Regions from separate parts of the Streptomyces sp. x-80 genome, predicted to be linked through region 2. Evidence: riboswitches for the same ligand, from Rfam matches in the RefSeq annotation. Region 2 holds a riboswitch; each other region holds the start of a gene.
What was found. Region 2 has a riboswitch for thiamine pyrophosphate ahead of thiO (glycine oxidase ThiO). Riboswitches for the same ligand answer to the same signal wherever they lie in the genome.
Positions count from the first base shown of each region.

Region 1: another riboswitch for thiamine pyrophosphate. It lies ahead of ACLJWH_RS39880 (ABC transporter substrate-binding protein); the one in region 2 lies ahead of thiO (glycine oxidase ThiO).
Region 3: another riboswitch for thiamine pyrophosphate. It lies ahead of ACLJWH_RS23465 (thiamine ABC transporter substrate binding subunit); the one in region 2 lies ahead of thiO (glycine oxidase ThiO).

Region 1 is NZ_JAJPWM010000038.1:27,614-33,145, reverse strand. Features, by position in the region: gene ACLJWH_RS39885 (D-alanyl-D-alanine carboxypeptidase family protein) at 50-940, opposite strand; TPP riboswitch at 1,664-1,835, shown strand; gene ACLJWH_RS39880 (ABC transporter substrate-binding protein) at 1,994-3,601, shown strand; gene ACLJWH_RS39875 (ABC transporter permease) at 3,601-4,596, shown strand; gene ACLJWH_RS39870 (dipeptide/oligopeptide/nickel ABC transporter permease/ATP-binding protein) at 4,599-5,532, shown strand, end outside.
Region 2 is NZ_JAJPWM010000003.1:333,357-338,888, reverse strand. Features, by position in the region: gene metF (methylenetetrahydrofolate reductase [NAD(P)H]) at 1-804, opposite strand, end outside; gene thiE (thiamine phosphate synthase) at 1,052-1,702, opposite strand; gene ACLJWH_RS07060 (Rv2175c family DNA-binding protein) at 1,828-2,193, opposite strand; gene ACLJWH_RS07055 (NAD(P)/FAD-dependent oxidoreductase) at 2,347-3,588, opposite strand; TPP riboswitch at 3,744-3,855, shown strand; gene thiO (glycine oxidase ThiO) at 3,934-5,112, shown strand; gene thiS (sulfur carrier protein ThiS) at 5,109-5,324, shown strand; gene ACLJWH_RS07040 (thiazole synthase) at 5,334-5,532, shown strand, end outside.
Region 3 is NZ_JAJPWM010000011.1:235,253-240,784, forward strand. Features, by position in the region: gene pyrH (UMP kinase) at 1-199, shown strand, start outside; gene frr (ribosome recycling factor) at 375-932, shown strand; gene ACLJWH_RS23455 (phosphatidate cytidylyltransferase) at 932-2,062, shown strand; gene rlmN (23S rRNA (adenine(2503)-C(2))-methyltransferase RlmN) at 2,207-3,313, shown strand; TPP riboswitch at 3,347-3,467, shown strand; gene ACLJWH_RS23465 (thiamine ABC transporter substrate binding subunit) at 3,571-4,647, shown strand; gene ACLJWH_RS23470 (ABC transporter permease) at 4,701-5,532, shown strand, end outside.

The sequences.
Region 1 (5,532 bases), on a different contig from region 2:
GCCCGCGACCGAACGGTCGTGAGCGGGCCCCCGCGGGTGGCGGACCGGGCTACTTCTTGAAGCCGTAGTCCATCAGCTTTTTCGCGTCCGCCGTGCGGTGGGCCACCGTGGAGGCGGTGAGGACGGTGCCGATGACGGTCTTGCCGCGCCGGGTGGCGGCGAAGACCAGGCAGTACTTGGCCTGCGGGCCGGAGCCGGTCTTGACGCCGATGGCGCCCGGGTAACCGCCCAGCAGCGTGTCGGTGTTGGTCCACGACATGTAGCGGTAGCCGCCGTTCCTCGTCGTGACCTTCTGCTTGGTCGACTTCGTCTTCACGACCGCACGGAACGTGGCGTACCGCATCGCGCTGCTGGCGAGCTTCGTCAGGTCACGCGGCGTCGAGTAGTTCGTGCCGTGGCCGATGCCGTCGAACGAGTCGAAGTGCGTGTTCTTCAGGCCGAGGCTCTTGGCGGTGGAGTTCATCTTGCCGATGAACGACTTCACGCGCGCGGCGCGCGTGGACCCGGTGCCGAAGTGGTCGGCCAGCGCGTACGCGGCGTCGCAGCCGGACGGGAGCATCAGCCCGTACAGCAGTTGGCGGACGGTGACCTTGTCGCCGACGATCAGGTGGGCCGACGACGCGGTCTTCGAGACGATGTAGTCGCTGTACGCCTTCTGGATCGTGACCTTGGAATCCAGCTTGAGGTTCTTCTGCGCGAGCACCACCCGGGCCGTCATGATCTTGGTGGTGGAGCCGGTGGAACGACGGGTGTCCGCGGCCTTGGTGAAGAGGGCTTTCCCGGTGCCGTTGTTCATCACGAAGCCGCCCTTGGCTTCGATCGCAGGGGCCTTCGGTGCGGCGGCCTGCGCCGGAGCGGTGAACGCCCCCGCCGTCAGGACGGCTCCCGCGGTGACGACGACCGCGGATGCACGGCGGATGCCCGTAATGCCGATTTTCAAGATGAATACTCCAAATACCCTTGCTGTGCGGGGACATGAGAGTGCGGGGACATGAGAGTGCCGCTTGCTCATGAGACATATAAGACGGGCCCGCGGATGTACACCCGGGGCCGTATTTTCATCTGAACCGGTGAACGTGGCGGCTTGGCCGAACGGGTGCTCGGTGGGTCGGTCAGTGCCCGTGGTGGCGGCCGCCCCGGGCGAGGCCCGGGGAGCGAGGGCGCCGAGTTCCCCGCGCCGAGTTCCCCGCGCGGTGCGGGAGCGAGGGCGAAGCGGGCGGTATGCCGGAACTGCCCCGTGGTGCACGGGAGATGCTCGATCGCGCGGGGCGGCCCTCGGGCGGTCCCGCGGCGGCCTTCGTCCTGTGCCCCGACCGCCCCGGCGGGCCGGCGATGCGCCTGTCTTCCCCGCTACGGGCGGGAGTTGCCCGGAAGGCCGGACGGCTGCGCGGCGCGGTCCCGCTGGCGGGCGGCGGCGGAAGCGCGGAGGGCTCGTGGTGGAGGACTCGCGTTCCCGGCCGTGCGGTGCGGGGCCGGCCGAGGCGGAGTTGATCGAGGCGGTGAGCGTCGCTACCGGCGCGGGCGTCGAGACGCCGGGCGGTACGCATTCCGTCGTCACGCGGTCGCGCTGAGTGGCCGGTCTATGCGAGAAAAAATGCGCGAAAAAAGGGACAATAAGGTCTTTTCCTCGGGCGTGCTCGGGAGTAGCGTAAGTAGCAGCCTGCGGGGCGAGCGAGGGAGCTCAGTCGGAGCGGCGTGTTCGCACCAGGGGGCAGCGGTCCCCTTGAACACGAACGGAGACTGGGCTGAGAGGCCAGAAGGTCGGGGAGACCGGATGGCGACCTCCACCACCTGATACGGACAATGCCGTCGAAGGAAGCCCACCTCGCAGGTTTTGTGCTGTTCGGCAGCGATCTGGACAACTGCCCTCGTCTTCGGTGCGGCGCACCGAGGACGGGGCAGTTTTTTGTGTGCCACGACCACTCGGGGCCGTTCCACCGCTGCCTAGGGTTCCCTCACCCGGCGGCGGTGTGCCGCTCCCTCGGAGGTGACCATGCCCAGCACCGGAGGCACGGAGACGAGACGGTCGCGAGCGGGCGCGGCACGGCCGGCGCTCGCCGTGGCCACGGCGCTCGGCCTGGTCGCCGCCGTGGCCGGTTGCGGCGGCGGTCAGGCGGCCGCCGGTGGCGCGGCGACGGTGGTCGTGGCCATCGCCGCCGATCCGGGCAGTCTCAGTCCCACCACGGCGCTGGCCAGTACCGCACTGGCGATGAACGCCTTCGCCTACGACACGCTCGTGCACCTCGGCGCCGACGGTTCGCTGATCCCCGGGGTGGCCGAGAAATGGTCGAGCACGTCCCACAGCGCGCGGTTCACCCTCCGTTCCGGGGTGACCTGCCAGGACGGTTCGGCGCTCACCGCGACCGATGTGGCCGCCGAGTACAACCACATCGCCGATCCGCGGAACCAGTCACCGATGCGCGGCATCTCCGTCCCCGCCACCGCCGTGGCGAAGGCCGACGAGGCGGCCCGGACGGTCACCGTCACCACGACGAAGCCCGCGCCGTTCCTCGTGCAGATGACCCAGCTGCTGCCGCTGGTCTGCGAGGAGAGCCTGGCGAAGCCGGCCGCGCTGGCCAAGGCCACCAACGGCAGCGGGCCCTACCGGCTGACCGAGGCGGTGCCGGGCGACCACTACACCTATGTCAAACGGGACGGCTACTCCTGGGGTCCCGGGGGAGCCGACGGAGCGGACCTCCCCGGCAAGCTGCTCTTCAAGGTGGTCGCCGACGAGTCCACCGCGGCCAATCTCCTGATGGCCGGGCAGATCAATCTGACCGCGGTCAACGGTGCCGACCAGGAGCGGCTGGACGCGGCCAAGGTGCCGAGCCGGAGCATCGAGATGCTGTTCGGGCAGTTCCTGTTCAACGAGGCCGCCGGCCGTCCGACCGCGGAGACGGCGGTACGCAAGGCGCTGGTCGCCGTACTGGATCTGAAGCAGCTCGGGAACGTCGCCATCGGCGGCACCGGCAAGCCCGCCACCAGCATCGGCGAGACCAGCCCCACCCCCTGCACCGGCGACTCGGTGACCGGGAACCTCCCCGCCCATGACACCGCGCAGGCCGCGGCCGCCCTCACGGCCGCCGGCTGGGCGAAGCGCGACGGCACCTGGACCAAGGACGGCCGTCCGCTCACCGTCCGGCTCAGCTACCCGAGCACGCAGGGGCCGCAGGTCGCCGCGGCGATCGAACTGGCCGTCCAGCGGTGGACCTCCTTCGGGGTGAGCGCCTCGGCCCGGCCCACGGACTCCGCCAGTACGGTCAGCACCCTCAGCGGCGGCGACTGGGAGGCGGCCTGGGCCCCCATCGCGGTCAACCTCCCCGACCAGCTCACCCAGTTCTACGACGGGCCGCCACCGCCGCGCGGCAACAACTTCGGCGCCGTCGACAACCCCGACTACCGCCGCCTCGCCGCACAGGCCGCGGCCCGGCCGGGCACCTCGGGCTGCGCCCTGTGGAACGCCGCCGACGCCGCCCTGGTCAAACGGGCCGACGTGGTGCCGTTCGTCAACAGGTCGGTCCGGTACTACGGAAAGGGCGTCACCTTCCGGGTGGACGGCGGCGGCATCGTCCCCACCTCGCTGCGGCGGAGCGCGGACTGATGGCCGCCGCCGCTCCGCGCCCCCTGCGCCTGCTGCGGGCGGCGGTCCGCAGCCCCTGGTGCGGATTCGCGCTGCGCCGCACCGGGCGGCTGGTGGTGTCGCTGGCCGCGCTGGTCACGGCCGCGTTCGCGATGATCCACCTGATCCCCGGCGACCCCGTACGGGCGGCGCTCGGCACCACCGCCGATCCGGGTCTGGTCGCCGCCCGCCGACACGCGCTCGGCCTGGACCAGCCGCTGCTGCACCAGTACGGCGATTTCGTCGGCCATCTCCTCCAGGGCCGGCTCGGCGACTCCATCGGCGCCCAGATGCCGGTCTCCCAGATCATCGCGACCCGCCTGCCGGCGACCCTGGAGATCGCCGTCCCCGCCTTCTGGCTGATCCTGCTGCTCGCGATCCCGGTCGGGATGACGGCGGCCGTGCTGACCAAGGACGGCCGCCGGCGCCGCGGCGAGCTGGCGTTCACCACCGTCACCGGCATCCTGGGCGCGGTGCCCGAGTTCCTGCTGGCGGTCGGCCTGGTCGCGGCGTTCGCCGTGGCGCTGCCCGTCTTCCCGGTGGCCTCGCAGAGCGGCCCGGCCTCCTACGTCCTGCCGGTGCTGGCCCTCACCGTCGTCCCGGCGGCGACACTGTCGCGCATCGTCCGGGTGGAGACCCTGCGGGTGCTCGGCGAGGACTACATGCGCACCGCGCGGGCGAAGCGGCTGCCGGCCCGGCTGCGCTATCTGCGGCACGCGCTGCCCAATCTGCTGACCTCCTCGCTCACCCTCGGCGGACTGCTGTTCAGCTCGCTGCTGGCCGGCACGGTGCTGGTCGAGCACGTCTTCGCCTGGCCCGGACTCGGCACCACCATCGTGCAGGCGATCACCGAGAAGGACTATCCGCTGGTCCAGGGCGTGGTGCTGGTCTACGGGACGGCCGCGCTGCTGATCACCTTCGCCGTCGACGTGGCCGTGGCCGTCGCCGACCCCCAGTCCACCGTCCGCGGGAGTTGACGATGTCCCAGGAAACGAGGTCCCCGGAAGCGCGGCCCCAGGAAGCGGGCACCGCGCCACGGCACCGGCCGGCGCGCACGCTGTGGACACCGGTCGGCGTCACCGCCCTGGCCGGCTGCCTGCTGGTGGCGCTGGTCGCGGTGCTCGGACCGGTCCTGCTCGGTACCCGGGCCGCCCAGATCGACACCGACGCGATCAACCGGAGCAGCAGCGCCGCCCATCTGCTCGGCACCGACAACCTCGGCCGCGACATCGCCGCCCGGGTGGTGGTGGCGACCCGGCTGACGCTGGAACTCACCCTGCTGGCCACCGCGATCGGGACCGTCGGCGGGCTGCTGCTCGGCGTCGCACCGGCGGTGCTGGGCCGCCGGGCCGGCCGGCTGATCACCGCGACGGTCGGGGTGCTGGTGGCCTTCCCCGGGCTGCTGTTCCTGCTCTTCCTCGCCACGGTCTTCGGCGTGGGGAGCACCGGCGCGGTCTGGGCCGTCGGGCTGGCGATGGTCCCGCCGACGGCGCGGCTGGTGCAGAACCTGACGGCGTCGGTGGCCGGCGCCGACTATGTCGCGGCGGCGCGGATACTCGGTGTCGGCCGGTGCCGGCTGGTCGTCCGGCATCTGCTGCCCAACATCGCCGAACCGTCGGTGCTGTACGCCACCCAGGCGGCCGGCGGCATCCTGGTCGCCTTCTCGGGGCTCTCGTTCCTGGGGCTCGGCGTGCAGTCACCGCAGTACGACTGGGGGCGGCTGCTCAACGAGCAGCTGAACCGGATCTATGTGAACCCGGTCGCGGCACTCGCGCCCGGCCTGGCCGTGGTGCTGACGGGGCTGCTGTTCGGCCTGGTCGGCGAGGCACTCGCGCAGGCCGGCGGCCGGCGGGTGGCACAGCAGCGGCCGGCGGCGCCGCGAGGGCCGGTGACCCCCGCCCGGGAAGCGGCCC
Region 2 (5,532 bases):
TTCGGTCGCGTACTCGATGCCAATGGAGCGTACAGCCGCCGGGTCGTCCTTGACCGCGAGGATGCGCTCCGCCAGCTCGGGCGGGAAGGCCGCGTTGCTGAGCTGCGCGAACCGCTCGATCTGGCGCACGTTCGTGACCGGCATGATCTCCGGAATGATCGGCGTCGAACAACCCACCGCCGCGACCCGGTCGCGCAGCCGCAGATAGTCCTCCGGATAGAAGAACATCTGCGTGATGGCGAAGTCCGCGCCGGCCTGGCACTTGGCGACGAAATGCGCCACATCGGTGTCCCAGTCCGTGGAGCGCGGATGCATCTCGGGGAAGGCCGCCACGCCGACGCAGAAGTCGCCGGACTCCTTGATCAGCCGGACCAGGTCGGCCGCGTAGGTGACGCCCTCGGGGTGCCGCACCCACTCGCCCATCGGGTCGCCGGGCGGGTCGCCGCGCACCGCGAGCATGTTGCGGATACCGGCGTCGGCGTACTGGCCGATGACGTTGCGCAGTTCGGCGGTGGAGTGGTTGACCGCGGTCAGGTGGGCGACCGGGGTGAGCGTGGTGTCGGTGGCGATGCGCTCGGTGGCGCGCACCGTCCCCTCACGGGAGGATCCGCCGGCTCCGTACGTCACGGAGACGAAGGTCGGGGAGACGGCCTCGATCCGGCGGATGGCGTTCCACAGGGTCCGCTCGCCCTTCTCGGTCTTCGGGGCGGCGAACTCGAACGAGTATGACTGCTTGCCGGAAGCCAGCAGCTCGCGCACGGTCGGCGCGTGATCAGTCCTGGTGGAAGCTGTACCTAGGGCCATATGGGCAGGTTAACCACCGGCCGGGCACACTCAAACCGGCACCGGCGTTATGCCTGGTATGGCCGATTCGTGTCCACGGGCTGGACAGGCGCGGATCACCACTCGGTCATCCGGGGACAGCATGCGGGCCCTACCGGCGACCAAGGACCCAGATGCCCGGATCATCCCTTCATCGCCTGTGCGGAGGGTGCCTCTGCGGATGCCCGGCGCACCGGACGCCCGGAGATCCCGCTACCGGATGCGCCACTCACTCCGCCGCGGCGCGGACCCGGCGCGCCAGATCCGCCGCCGCCGCGCCCGGATCGTCCGCCTCGGTGAGGGCGCGGACGACCACGATCCGGCGGGCGCCCGCCGCCAGCACCTCGTCCACATTGCCGGCGTCGATCCCGCCGATCGCGAACCAGGGGCGCTCCGGAGCGCGCGAGGCGGTGTAGCGGACCAGGTCGAGGCCCGGGGCGTGGCGGCCCGGTTTGGTGGGCGTCGGCCAGCACGGTCCGGTGCAGAAATAGTCCACCCCCGCTTCGGTGGCCGCGGCGTCCACCTCGGCCTCGGCGTGGGTGGAGCGGCCTATCAGGACGTCCGTGCCGAGGAGGGCGCGGGCGGCCGGGACCGGCAGATCGCCCTGTCCCAGATGCAGCACCGGGGCGGCGGCCGCATGGGCGACGTCCGCGCGGTCGTTGACCGCCAGCAGCTTGCCGTGCCGCCGGCAGGCGTCCGCGAAGATTTCGAGGTGGGCGAGTTCCTCCGCCGCCTCCATGGTCTTGTCGCGCAGCTGCACGATGTCCACGCCCGAGGCGAGCACCGCGTCCAGGAACTGCGGGAGGTCGCCCTGCCGCTTGCGGGCGTCCGTGCACAGATACAGCCGGGCCTCGGCCAGGGCCTGTCGTGCGGTGCTCATCGGGCGGCTTCCCCCCAGGTCGGCGGCGTACGGGCCGGGCCTTCCGGCCCGTACACCCCTCGGATGCGAATGCGGTTACGGATGCTGATGCGATTGCTGATGAGGGCGCGCTCGCGCCGTGCGGATCAGACGGCGAGCGCCTGAGCCCGGCGCTTCACCTCCGTGCCGCGGTTCTCGCGCAGCGCCTGCGCCGGGGTGCCGGGCAGGGTGTCATCCACGGTGAAGAGCCACTCCAGCATCTCCTCGTCGGCGAAGCCGTCGTCGCGCAGGAGGGTCAAGGTCCCGACGAGGCCCTTGACGACCTTGCCGTCCTTGATGAAATCGGCCGGCACGTGCAGTGCCCTGTTCTCGCCGCGGCGCACCGCGATCAGCTGGCCCTCCTTGACCAGCTGCCGGACGCGTGTCACCTCGACGCCGATCTCTTCGGCGATGTCGGGGAGGGTGAGCCAGGCGGGGACGAGTCCATCGATGTTTGCGTCAATCTCGGTCACAGGACAAGCGTGCCATCTCGCACTGACAGCCGGTAGCCGGGCATCGCCGTCGACGGCCCGAGGCACACCGGCGGGTGACACCCGCGGTGCCATCCGCCGCGCCACGGCGGCGCCCCCGCGGGCCGCCCCGTACCCCGTGCCCGTGCGCGGCCGCTAGAGCGCCGCCGCCTTCAGCGGTACGGACGCGTCCGCGGCCCGCTCCCGGTCGAGGGCCGCGCCGCGCTCGATCAGCTTGCGCCCCTGTGCCAGGTCACGCGGGCGGCCCACGGCGAGCAGCGCGACCAGCCGGGCGCCCCGCAGCCACAGCACGGACCAGGCGGCGCCGGCCGGGTCGCCGCGCCAGAGCAGCTCGTCGGCGTCCCCGTGATGGCCCGCGTACTGCACGAACCGGCCGAACTGCTCGGACCAGAAGTACGGGACCGGGTCGTAGACCATGCCCTCCGCCGCACCGCGCAGGATGTTCTCGGCGACCGTACGGGGGCCCTGGAGGGCGTTGTCCCAGTGGTGGACCAGCAGGCGGGTGCCGTAGCGGGCGGACGGGAAGGAGGCGCAGTCGCCGACCGCGTACACATCGGGGACGGAGGTGCGCAGCCGCTCGTCGGCCAGGACGGAGCCGTCCCGCGGCGAGAGCGCGACGTCCGAGCCGGCCAGCCAGCCGGTGGCGGGCCGGGCGCCGATCCCCACGACCACGGCGTCGGCGGGCAGCGTCGTACCGTCCGCGAGGGTGACCGCGCCCGCCTCGACGGCTGCGACCCGGGCGCCGGTGCGCAGGTCGGCGCCGGCGTCGGCGTACCAGTCGGTCATATGGGCGGCGACCTCGGCGGGCAGGGCGCCGGCCAGCGGGCGGTCGGCGGCCTCGACGACGGTGACCGCGCAGCCCGCCTCGCGCGCCGCGGTCGCGAACTCCGCGCCGATCCAGCCCGCCCCGACGACCACGATCTCGTGCCGGGCGGCCAGCACGGGCCGCAGCCGCTCGGCGTCGTCGAGGGTGCGCAGCAGGTGGACGCCGGGCAGCCCCGCACTGCCGGGCAGCAGGATCGGGTCGGCGCCGGTGGCGAGGACCGCGTAGTCGTACGGGACCGGGCCCTCGGCGGTCTCGACGGTGTGCGCGCCCGGGACCAGGGCGGTGACCGGCCGGCTCAGATGCAGCTCAATGCCGAGCGCGCCGAAGTCGATGTCGAAGGTGGAGCCCTCGGCCTTGCCGAGCAGCACCGCCTTGGACAGCGGGGGGCGGTCGTAGGGCTGGTGCGGCTCGCCGCCGAGCAGGGTGATCGCGCCGCGCCAGCCCTGTTCGCGCAGGGCGACCGCGGTCTGCACACCGGCGATTCCGGCGCCGACGATCACGACGCGGGGCGTCCGGTCAGGGGCCTGGGAGGACGTGCTCTGCTCGCTCACCCGATCACTGTAAGACGGTGTGTCTCGCCGCCAGCAGCAGCGCGCAAGGAGATCTCTGACACAGCGTCACGGTCGGTCACCCCGGGGCCGCACGGCCGGGGCCCCGCCGGGCGCGCCCTTACGGCGCGTCGCGGGCCCGTATTAGGGTGAGGGATACACGCACTCGCGGGAGCCCGGACGCACCGGGCTGAGAGGGAGGCTGGCGGCCTCCGACCGTACGAACCTGATCCGGGTCATGCCGGCGAAGGGAGGGGCTGGACGCCCATGCATCCATCTGTCACACCGTCCACCGCCACATCATCGACATCGGCCGCACCACCGCCCCCGGGCGGGCAGCACGCCGATGTGCTCGTCATCGGGGGCGGCATCATCGGCCTGGTCACGGCCTGGCGGGCGGCCGGCCGGGGGCTGGAGACGGCCGTCGTCGATCCGGCGCCGGGCGGCGGCGCCGCCCATATCGCGGCCGGCATGCTGGCCGCGGTCACCGAACTCCACTACGGAGAGCAGACCCTGCTGGGTCTCAACCTCGCCTCGGCGCGGCGCTATCCGGACTTCACCGCCGAGCTGGAGGAGGCGAGCGGGCGGCGGATCGGCTACCGGCGGTGCGGCACACTGGCCGTCGCGCTGGACGCCGACGACCGCGCCCTGCTGCGCGAACTGCACGCCCTGCAACTCCGGTCGGGGCTGGATTCGGAGTGGCTGACGGGGCGCGAGTGCCGTCGGCTGGAGCCGATGCTGGCGCCCGGTGTCCGCGGCGGTCTGCGGGTGGACGGCGACCATCAGGTCGATCCGCGCCGGCTGGCGGGCGCGCTGCTCGTCGCCTGCGAGCGGGCCGGGGTGGCCTTCCACCGCGCCTCGGCCGAGCGGCTGACGGTCGCCCGGGGACGTGCCTCGGGCGCCGAACTCACCGACGGGACACGGCTGTCGGCCGGTCAGGTCGTCCTGGCCGCGGGGAGCCGCAGCGGGCAGCTGGCCGGGGTCCCCGACGCGGTGCTGCCGCCGGTGCGCCCGGTCAAGGGGCAGGTGCTGCGGCTGCGGATGCCGGCGCCACCGGCCGGTGGCGCCGCCTTCCTGTCCCGCACCGTACGGGCCGTGGTCCGCGGCGGCCCGCTCTATCTGGTGCCGCGGGAGAACGGCGAGCTGGTCCTCGGCGCCACCAGCGAGGAGCTGGGCTGGGACACCACCGTGACCGCGGGCGGCGTCTACGAACTGCTCCGGGACGCGCACGAGCTGGTCCCCGGCATCACCGAACTGCCGCTGGCCGAGACCTGCGCGGGGCTGCGTCCCACCTCCCCCGACAACGCGCCGCTGCTCGGCCCGACCGCGCTGCCCGGTCTCCAGCTGGCCACCGGCCACTTCCGCAACGGTGTGCTGCTGACGCCGGTCACCGGTGACGCGATGGCCGAGGCGCTGACCACCGGAGAGCTCCCGGCGGCGGTCCGCCCGTTCTCCCCCACGCGCTTTTCCGCCGTGTCCGCCCCGGGGCCGCAGCGCGCCCGCGTCCTGGAGGAGGAGTCCGTATGAGTGCCCCCACCGTTTCCGTCTCCGTCAACGGCGAAGCGCGCGAGATCCCCGGCGGCCTCACCCTCGACCGGCTGGTCGCGACGCTGTCCCGGGCGTCCGGCGGGGTGGCCGCCGCGGTCAACGAGACCGTGGTGCCGCGCACCCGGTGGTCCGACACCCCGCTCGGCGAAGGCGACCGCGTCGAGGTGCTCACCGCGGTCCAGGGAGGCTGATCCGCCACCATGACCGATGATCTCCTCACCCTCGCCGGCCGCACCTTCCGGTCCCGTCTGATCATGGGGACCGGTGGTGCGCCCAGCCTCGGCGTCCTGGAGCGCGCGCTGCTCGCCTCCGGTACGGAACTGACGACGGTCGCCATGCGGCGGCTGGATCCGGCCGTGCAGGGCTCGGTGCTCTCCCTGCTGGCGCGGCACGCGATCC
Region 3 (5,532 bases), on a different contig from region 2:
GGTCAAGTTCGACGCCCTCGAATACGGTGAGGTCATCACCCGCGACCTGAAGATCGCCGACGCCACGGCCATCACACTGTGCCGCGACAACAAGCTTCCGATCCTCGTCTTCGAACTGCTCGCCGAGGGCAACATCGCGCGCGCGGTGAAGGGTGAGAAGATCGGCACGCTCGTCAGCGATCAGGGCACCCGGGCCTGACGGCCCCAACTGCCGCGATGGCGTACGGGCATCGGCCTGTACGGGCGGCAGCTCCCGGCCGGGGGTGGACCTCGGCACGGGGATGGACAACCGCCTGCCGGTCGGACACCGTGCAGGAGTAGACGCGCGGCAGGGGCGAGGCTCTGCTTCTTACCGAAAAGACCAGGAGCAAGTGGTGATCGAAGAGATCCTCCTCGAAGCCGAGGAGAAGATGGAGAAGGCCGTCGTCGTCGCCAAGGAGGACTTCGCCGCGATCCGCACCGGGCGTGCGCACCCGGCGATGTTCAACAAGATCGTGGCGGACTACTACGGCGCATTGACGCCGATCAACCAGCTGGCGTCGTTCTCGGTGCCGGAACCGCGGATGGCCGTGGTGACCCCGTTCGACAAGAGCGCGCTGCGCAACATCGAGCAGGCGATCCGCGACTCCGACCTCGGCGTCAACCCGAGCAACGACGGCAACATCATCCGCGTGCACTTCCCGGAGCTCACCGAGGAGCGCCGCCGGGAATACATCAAGGTCGCCAAGACCAAGGCCGAGGACTCGAAGATCTCGATCCGGAGCATCCGCCGCAAGGCCAAGGAAACCCTCGACAAGCTCGTCAAGGACAAGGAGTCCGGCGAGGACGAGGTGCGCCGCGCGGAGAAGGAGCTCGACGACACCACCGCGAAGTACGTCGCGCAGGTGGACGAGCTCCTCAAGCACAAGGAATCCGAGCTCCTAGAGGTCTGATGAACCAGTCATCCTGGGGAGCCCCGCCCGGCGCCGGTCAATGGGGACCACCCGACCAGGGACCGGCCTCCGCGCTCCGCGGGGCGGCGCCCCCCGCCTCGGCAGGCCCCGTGCCCCACGAGGGCGACATGGCGCAGACCCGGCCCATGCCCATCGTGCCCGGCCCAGGCGGACACCAGGACGACCACCGGGACCACCGGGGGGCTGCTCGCCGGAGCGGCCCCCTGTTCCGCGACGAAAAGCCGCAGGAGCCCATGTCCACCTCTTTCCCCGGGCCCGACAGCTCGCAGGACTCAGAGAAGCCGAAGAAGAAGAGCGCGGGACGCAATCTGCGCGCCGCCATAGGGGTCGGCGTCGGCCTCGGCGTGATCATCATCGCCTCGCTCTTCGTCTACAAGCCCGTCTTCATCGGCGTGATAACGATCGCCGTCGTCGTGGGCCTGTGGGAGCTGACCTCGCGGCTGGCGGAGCGCAAGGACATCCAGGTACCCCTGGTGCCGCTCGCCGTCGGCGGCACCGCCATGGTGGTCGCCGGATATGTGCGCGGCACCGAAGGCGCATGGGTGGCGATGGCGCTCACGGCGCTCGCCGTCCTCGTCTGGCGGATGACCGAAGCGCCCGAGAACTATCTGCGGGACGTCACGGCTGGCGTCTTCGCCGCGTTCTACGTGCCGTTCCTCGCGACGTTCGTGGCGCTGATGCTCGCGGCCGAGGCCGACGGACCGCAGCGGGTACTGACATTCCTGCTGCTGACCGTCGTCAGCGACACCGGGGCGTACGCGGTCGGCTGGCGGTTCGGCAAGCACAAGCTCGCGCCACGGATCAGCCCCGGCAAGACCCGTGAGGGCCTGGTCGGCGCGGTGCTGTTCGCGATGGTCGCCGGAGCGCTGTGCATGGAGTTCCTGATCAAGAACGGCGCCTGGTGGCAGGGGCTGCTGCTCGGCCTTGCGGTCGCGGCCAGCGCCACCCTCGGCGACCTGGGCGAATCCATGATCAAGCGTGACCTCGGCATCAAGGACATGGGCACCCTGCTCCCCGGCCACGGCGGCATCATGGACCGGCTCGACTCGCTGCTGCCGACCGCTCCCGTGGTCTGGCTGCTGTTCGTGATCTTCGTGGGCTCGGGCTGAGCCACTGGCCCGCTCGCACGACGGCTCCGCCGCCCCGGGACTCCGCGCGAATTCCCTGCGTACAAGGGGTGCACGACGGCCCAGAGGGGTCTGCCGCATGACGTGGCAGGCCCCTCTTCGCGCGTCTGCGACACTGGTATGACCATGCCTGCACCCGGAGAACTCACTTTTGTCGCGCCGCGCGGGGCCAAGAAGCCCCCGCGGCACCTTGCCGATCTCACCCCCGTAGAGCGCCGCGAAGCGGTGGCCGCGATCGGCGAGAAGCCGTTCCGCGCCAAGCAGCTCTCGCAGCACTACTTCGCCCGTTACGCGCACGACCCGGCGCAATGGACCGACATCCCGGCGGCGGCGCGCGAGAAGCTGGCGGCGGAGCTGCTGCCGGACCTGATGAACGTGGTGCGGCACATCTCCTGTGACAACGACACCACCCGCAAGACTCTGTGGAAGCTGCACGACGGCACGCTCGTCGAGTCGGTGCTGATGCGCTACCCGGACCGGGTCACCATGTGCATCTCCTCGCAGGCCGGCTGCGGAATGAACTGTCCGTTCTGCGCCACCGGACAGGCGGGCCTGGACCGCAACCTCTCCACCGCCGAGATCGTGCACCAGATCGTCGACGGGATGCGCGCGCTGCGCGACGGCGAGGTCCCGGGCGGCCCGGCGCGGCTCTCCAACATCGTCTTCATGGGTATGGGCGAGCCGCTCGCCAACTACAAGCGGGTGGTCGGCGCCATCCGGCGGCTCACCGACCCGGAGCCGGACGGAATCGGCCTGTCGCAGCGCGGTATCACCGTCTCCACGGTCGGCCTGGTGCCCGCGATGCTCCGTTTCGCGGACGAGGGGTTCAAGTGCCGGCTCGCCGTGTCGCTGCACGCGCCCGACGACGAGCTGCGTGACACCCTCGTCCCCGTCAACACCCGCTGGAAGGTCCGCGAGGTCCTGGACGCGGCGTGGGAGTACGCCGAGAAATCCGGCCGTCGCATCTCCATCGAGTACGCCCTGATCCGCGACATCAACGATCAGGCATGGCGCGGTGACCTGCTGGGACGGCTGCTGAAGGGCAGGCGCGTCCATGTGAACCTGATCCCGCTGAACCCGACGCCCGGCTCGAAGTGGACTGCCTCGCGGCCCGAGGACGAGCAGGCGTTCGTACGGGCCATCGAGGCGCACGGCGTGCCGGTGACCGTCCGGGACACTCGTGGTCAGGAGATCGACGGCGCCTGCGGGCAGCTCGCAGCCGCGGAACGCTGACCGTTCGCTGGTACCGTGTGATCGAACAAATGCACATTCCGACAGGGGAGCGCCACAGCGCTGAGAGTGCGGAAGCGTCGTAACGATACGGTGCCCGCAGACCCTTGAACCTCGCCCGGGTCATTCCGGGTAGGAAGTTCGGTCATCACTCATGCTGTTGCGCCCCGCCCGGAATCCGCTCGATGGACGTCGACCGACGTCGACAGCAGCGGCACCGGGCGGGGCCGCGTCTCTTCCTGGCCAGCCAGGAGGAACCAGTGAGCACCACCAGCAGGATCACCGCGACCGCGGTCGCCGCCGCGGTCGGCATGACGGCACTCGCCGCGTGCGGCAGCTCGGACGGTGGGAGCACGGACGCCAAGACCGTCACGCTCGTCAGCCATGATTCGTTCGCCGTCTCCAAGTCGGTGCTCGCCGGCTTCGAGAAGGAGAGCGGTTACCAGGTCAAGGTGGTCCAGAGCGGGGACGCCGGAAAGGCCGTCAACCAGGCGATTCTCTCCAAGGGCAATCCGCAGGGCGACGTCTTCTTCGGCATCGACAACACGCTGCTCTCGCGTGGCCTGAAGGAAGACCTCTTCAGCCCGTACAAGGCCCAGGGGCTGGACAACGTCCCGGCCGAGCTCCAGCTCGACAAGGACCGGCACCGCGTCACACCGCTCGACTACGGAGACACCTGCGTCAACTACGACCGGGCCTACTTCGCGCAGCACAAGATCACGCCGCCGGAGACCTTCGACGACCTGATCAAACCCGAGTACAAGAACCTGCTCGTCACGGAGAATTCCGCGACCTCCTCCCCGGGGCTCGCCTTTCAGCTCGGCACCATCGCGAAATACGGTGAGAGCGGCTGGCGGGACTACTGGAAGAAGCTCAAGGCCAATGGCGTCGAGGTCGTCAACGGCTGGGAGCAGGCATATAACGAGCGGTTCTCCGGCTCGGCGGCAGGCAAGGGCAAGGGGGACAAACCGCTGGTGGTCTCCTACGCGTCCAGTCCGCCCGTCGAGGTGCTGGGCAAGAAGCCGGAGCCCAAGGAGGCACCGACCGGAGTCGCGACCGGGACCTGTTTCCGGCAGATCGAATTCGGCGGTCTGCTCAAGGGCGCGAAGAACGAGAAGGGCGGTAAGGCACTGCTGGACTTCCTGCTGAGCAAGAAGTTCCAGGAGGACGTGCCGCTACAGATGTTCGTCAACCCGGCGCGTACGGATGCCAAGGTGCCGACGCTGTTCACGAAGTACGGCGCGACGATCGACAAGCCGGCGACGGTCGCCCCGGAGACGATCACCAAGAACCGCGAACAGTGGATCAAGCAGTGGTCCTCGCTCGTTCTGAAGTAACCCGCGCCCGGCGCCGACGGTCCCTGCGCGCAACGGCGGTACGGCTCGGCCTGATGGCCCTGCCGTTCGCCTTCTTCGCGCTCTTCTTCGCCTATCCGGTCGCCTCGATCGTCGGACATGGCCTGAAGGACGGCGGACAGTGGCAGCTCGGGCGGATCGGGGCGGTGCTGGCCGATCCGGATGTGCTCCATGTGCTGTGGTTCACCTTCTGGCAGGCGGTGGCCTCGACCGGGCTGACACTGCTGATCGCGTTGCCCGGCGCGTACGTCTTCGCGCGCTTCGACTTTCCCGGTAAACAGCTGCTGCGGGCGCTGGTCGCGGTGCCGTTCGTACTGCCGACGGTCGTCGTCGGCTCGGCCTTCCTGGCACTCGTCGGGCGGGGCGGGTTGCTGGACGACCTGTGGGGTGTACGCCTGGACACCTCGGTGTGGGCGATCCTGCTGGCACACGTCTTCTTCAACTACGCGGTGGTCGTACGGACCGTCGGCGGACTGTGGGGGCAACTCGACCCACGCCAGGAAGAGGCGGCGCGGGTGCTCGGCGCCGGACGGTTCGCCGCCTGGCGGCGGGTGACGCTGCCCGCGCTCGGTCCGGCTGTCGCGGCCGCCGCACTGATGGTCTTCCTCTTCACTTTCACCTCCTTCGGGGTGGTGCAGATCCTGGGCGGGCCGACCTTCTCGACGCTGGAAGTGGAGATCTACCGGCAGACCGCAGACTTCCTGGATCTGCCGACGGCCGCCGTCCTCACCCTCATCCAGTTCACGGCGGTGCTCGGACTGCTGGCGCTGCACGCCTGGACCGTACGCCGACGCGAATCCGCCCTGAAACTGGTGGACCCGGCGCAGACCGCCCGGCGGCCACGCGGACGTGGTCAGTGGGCGCTCT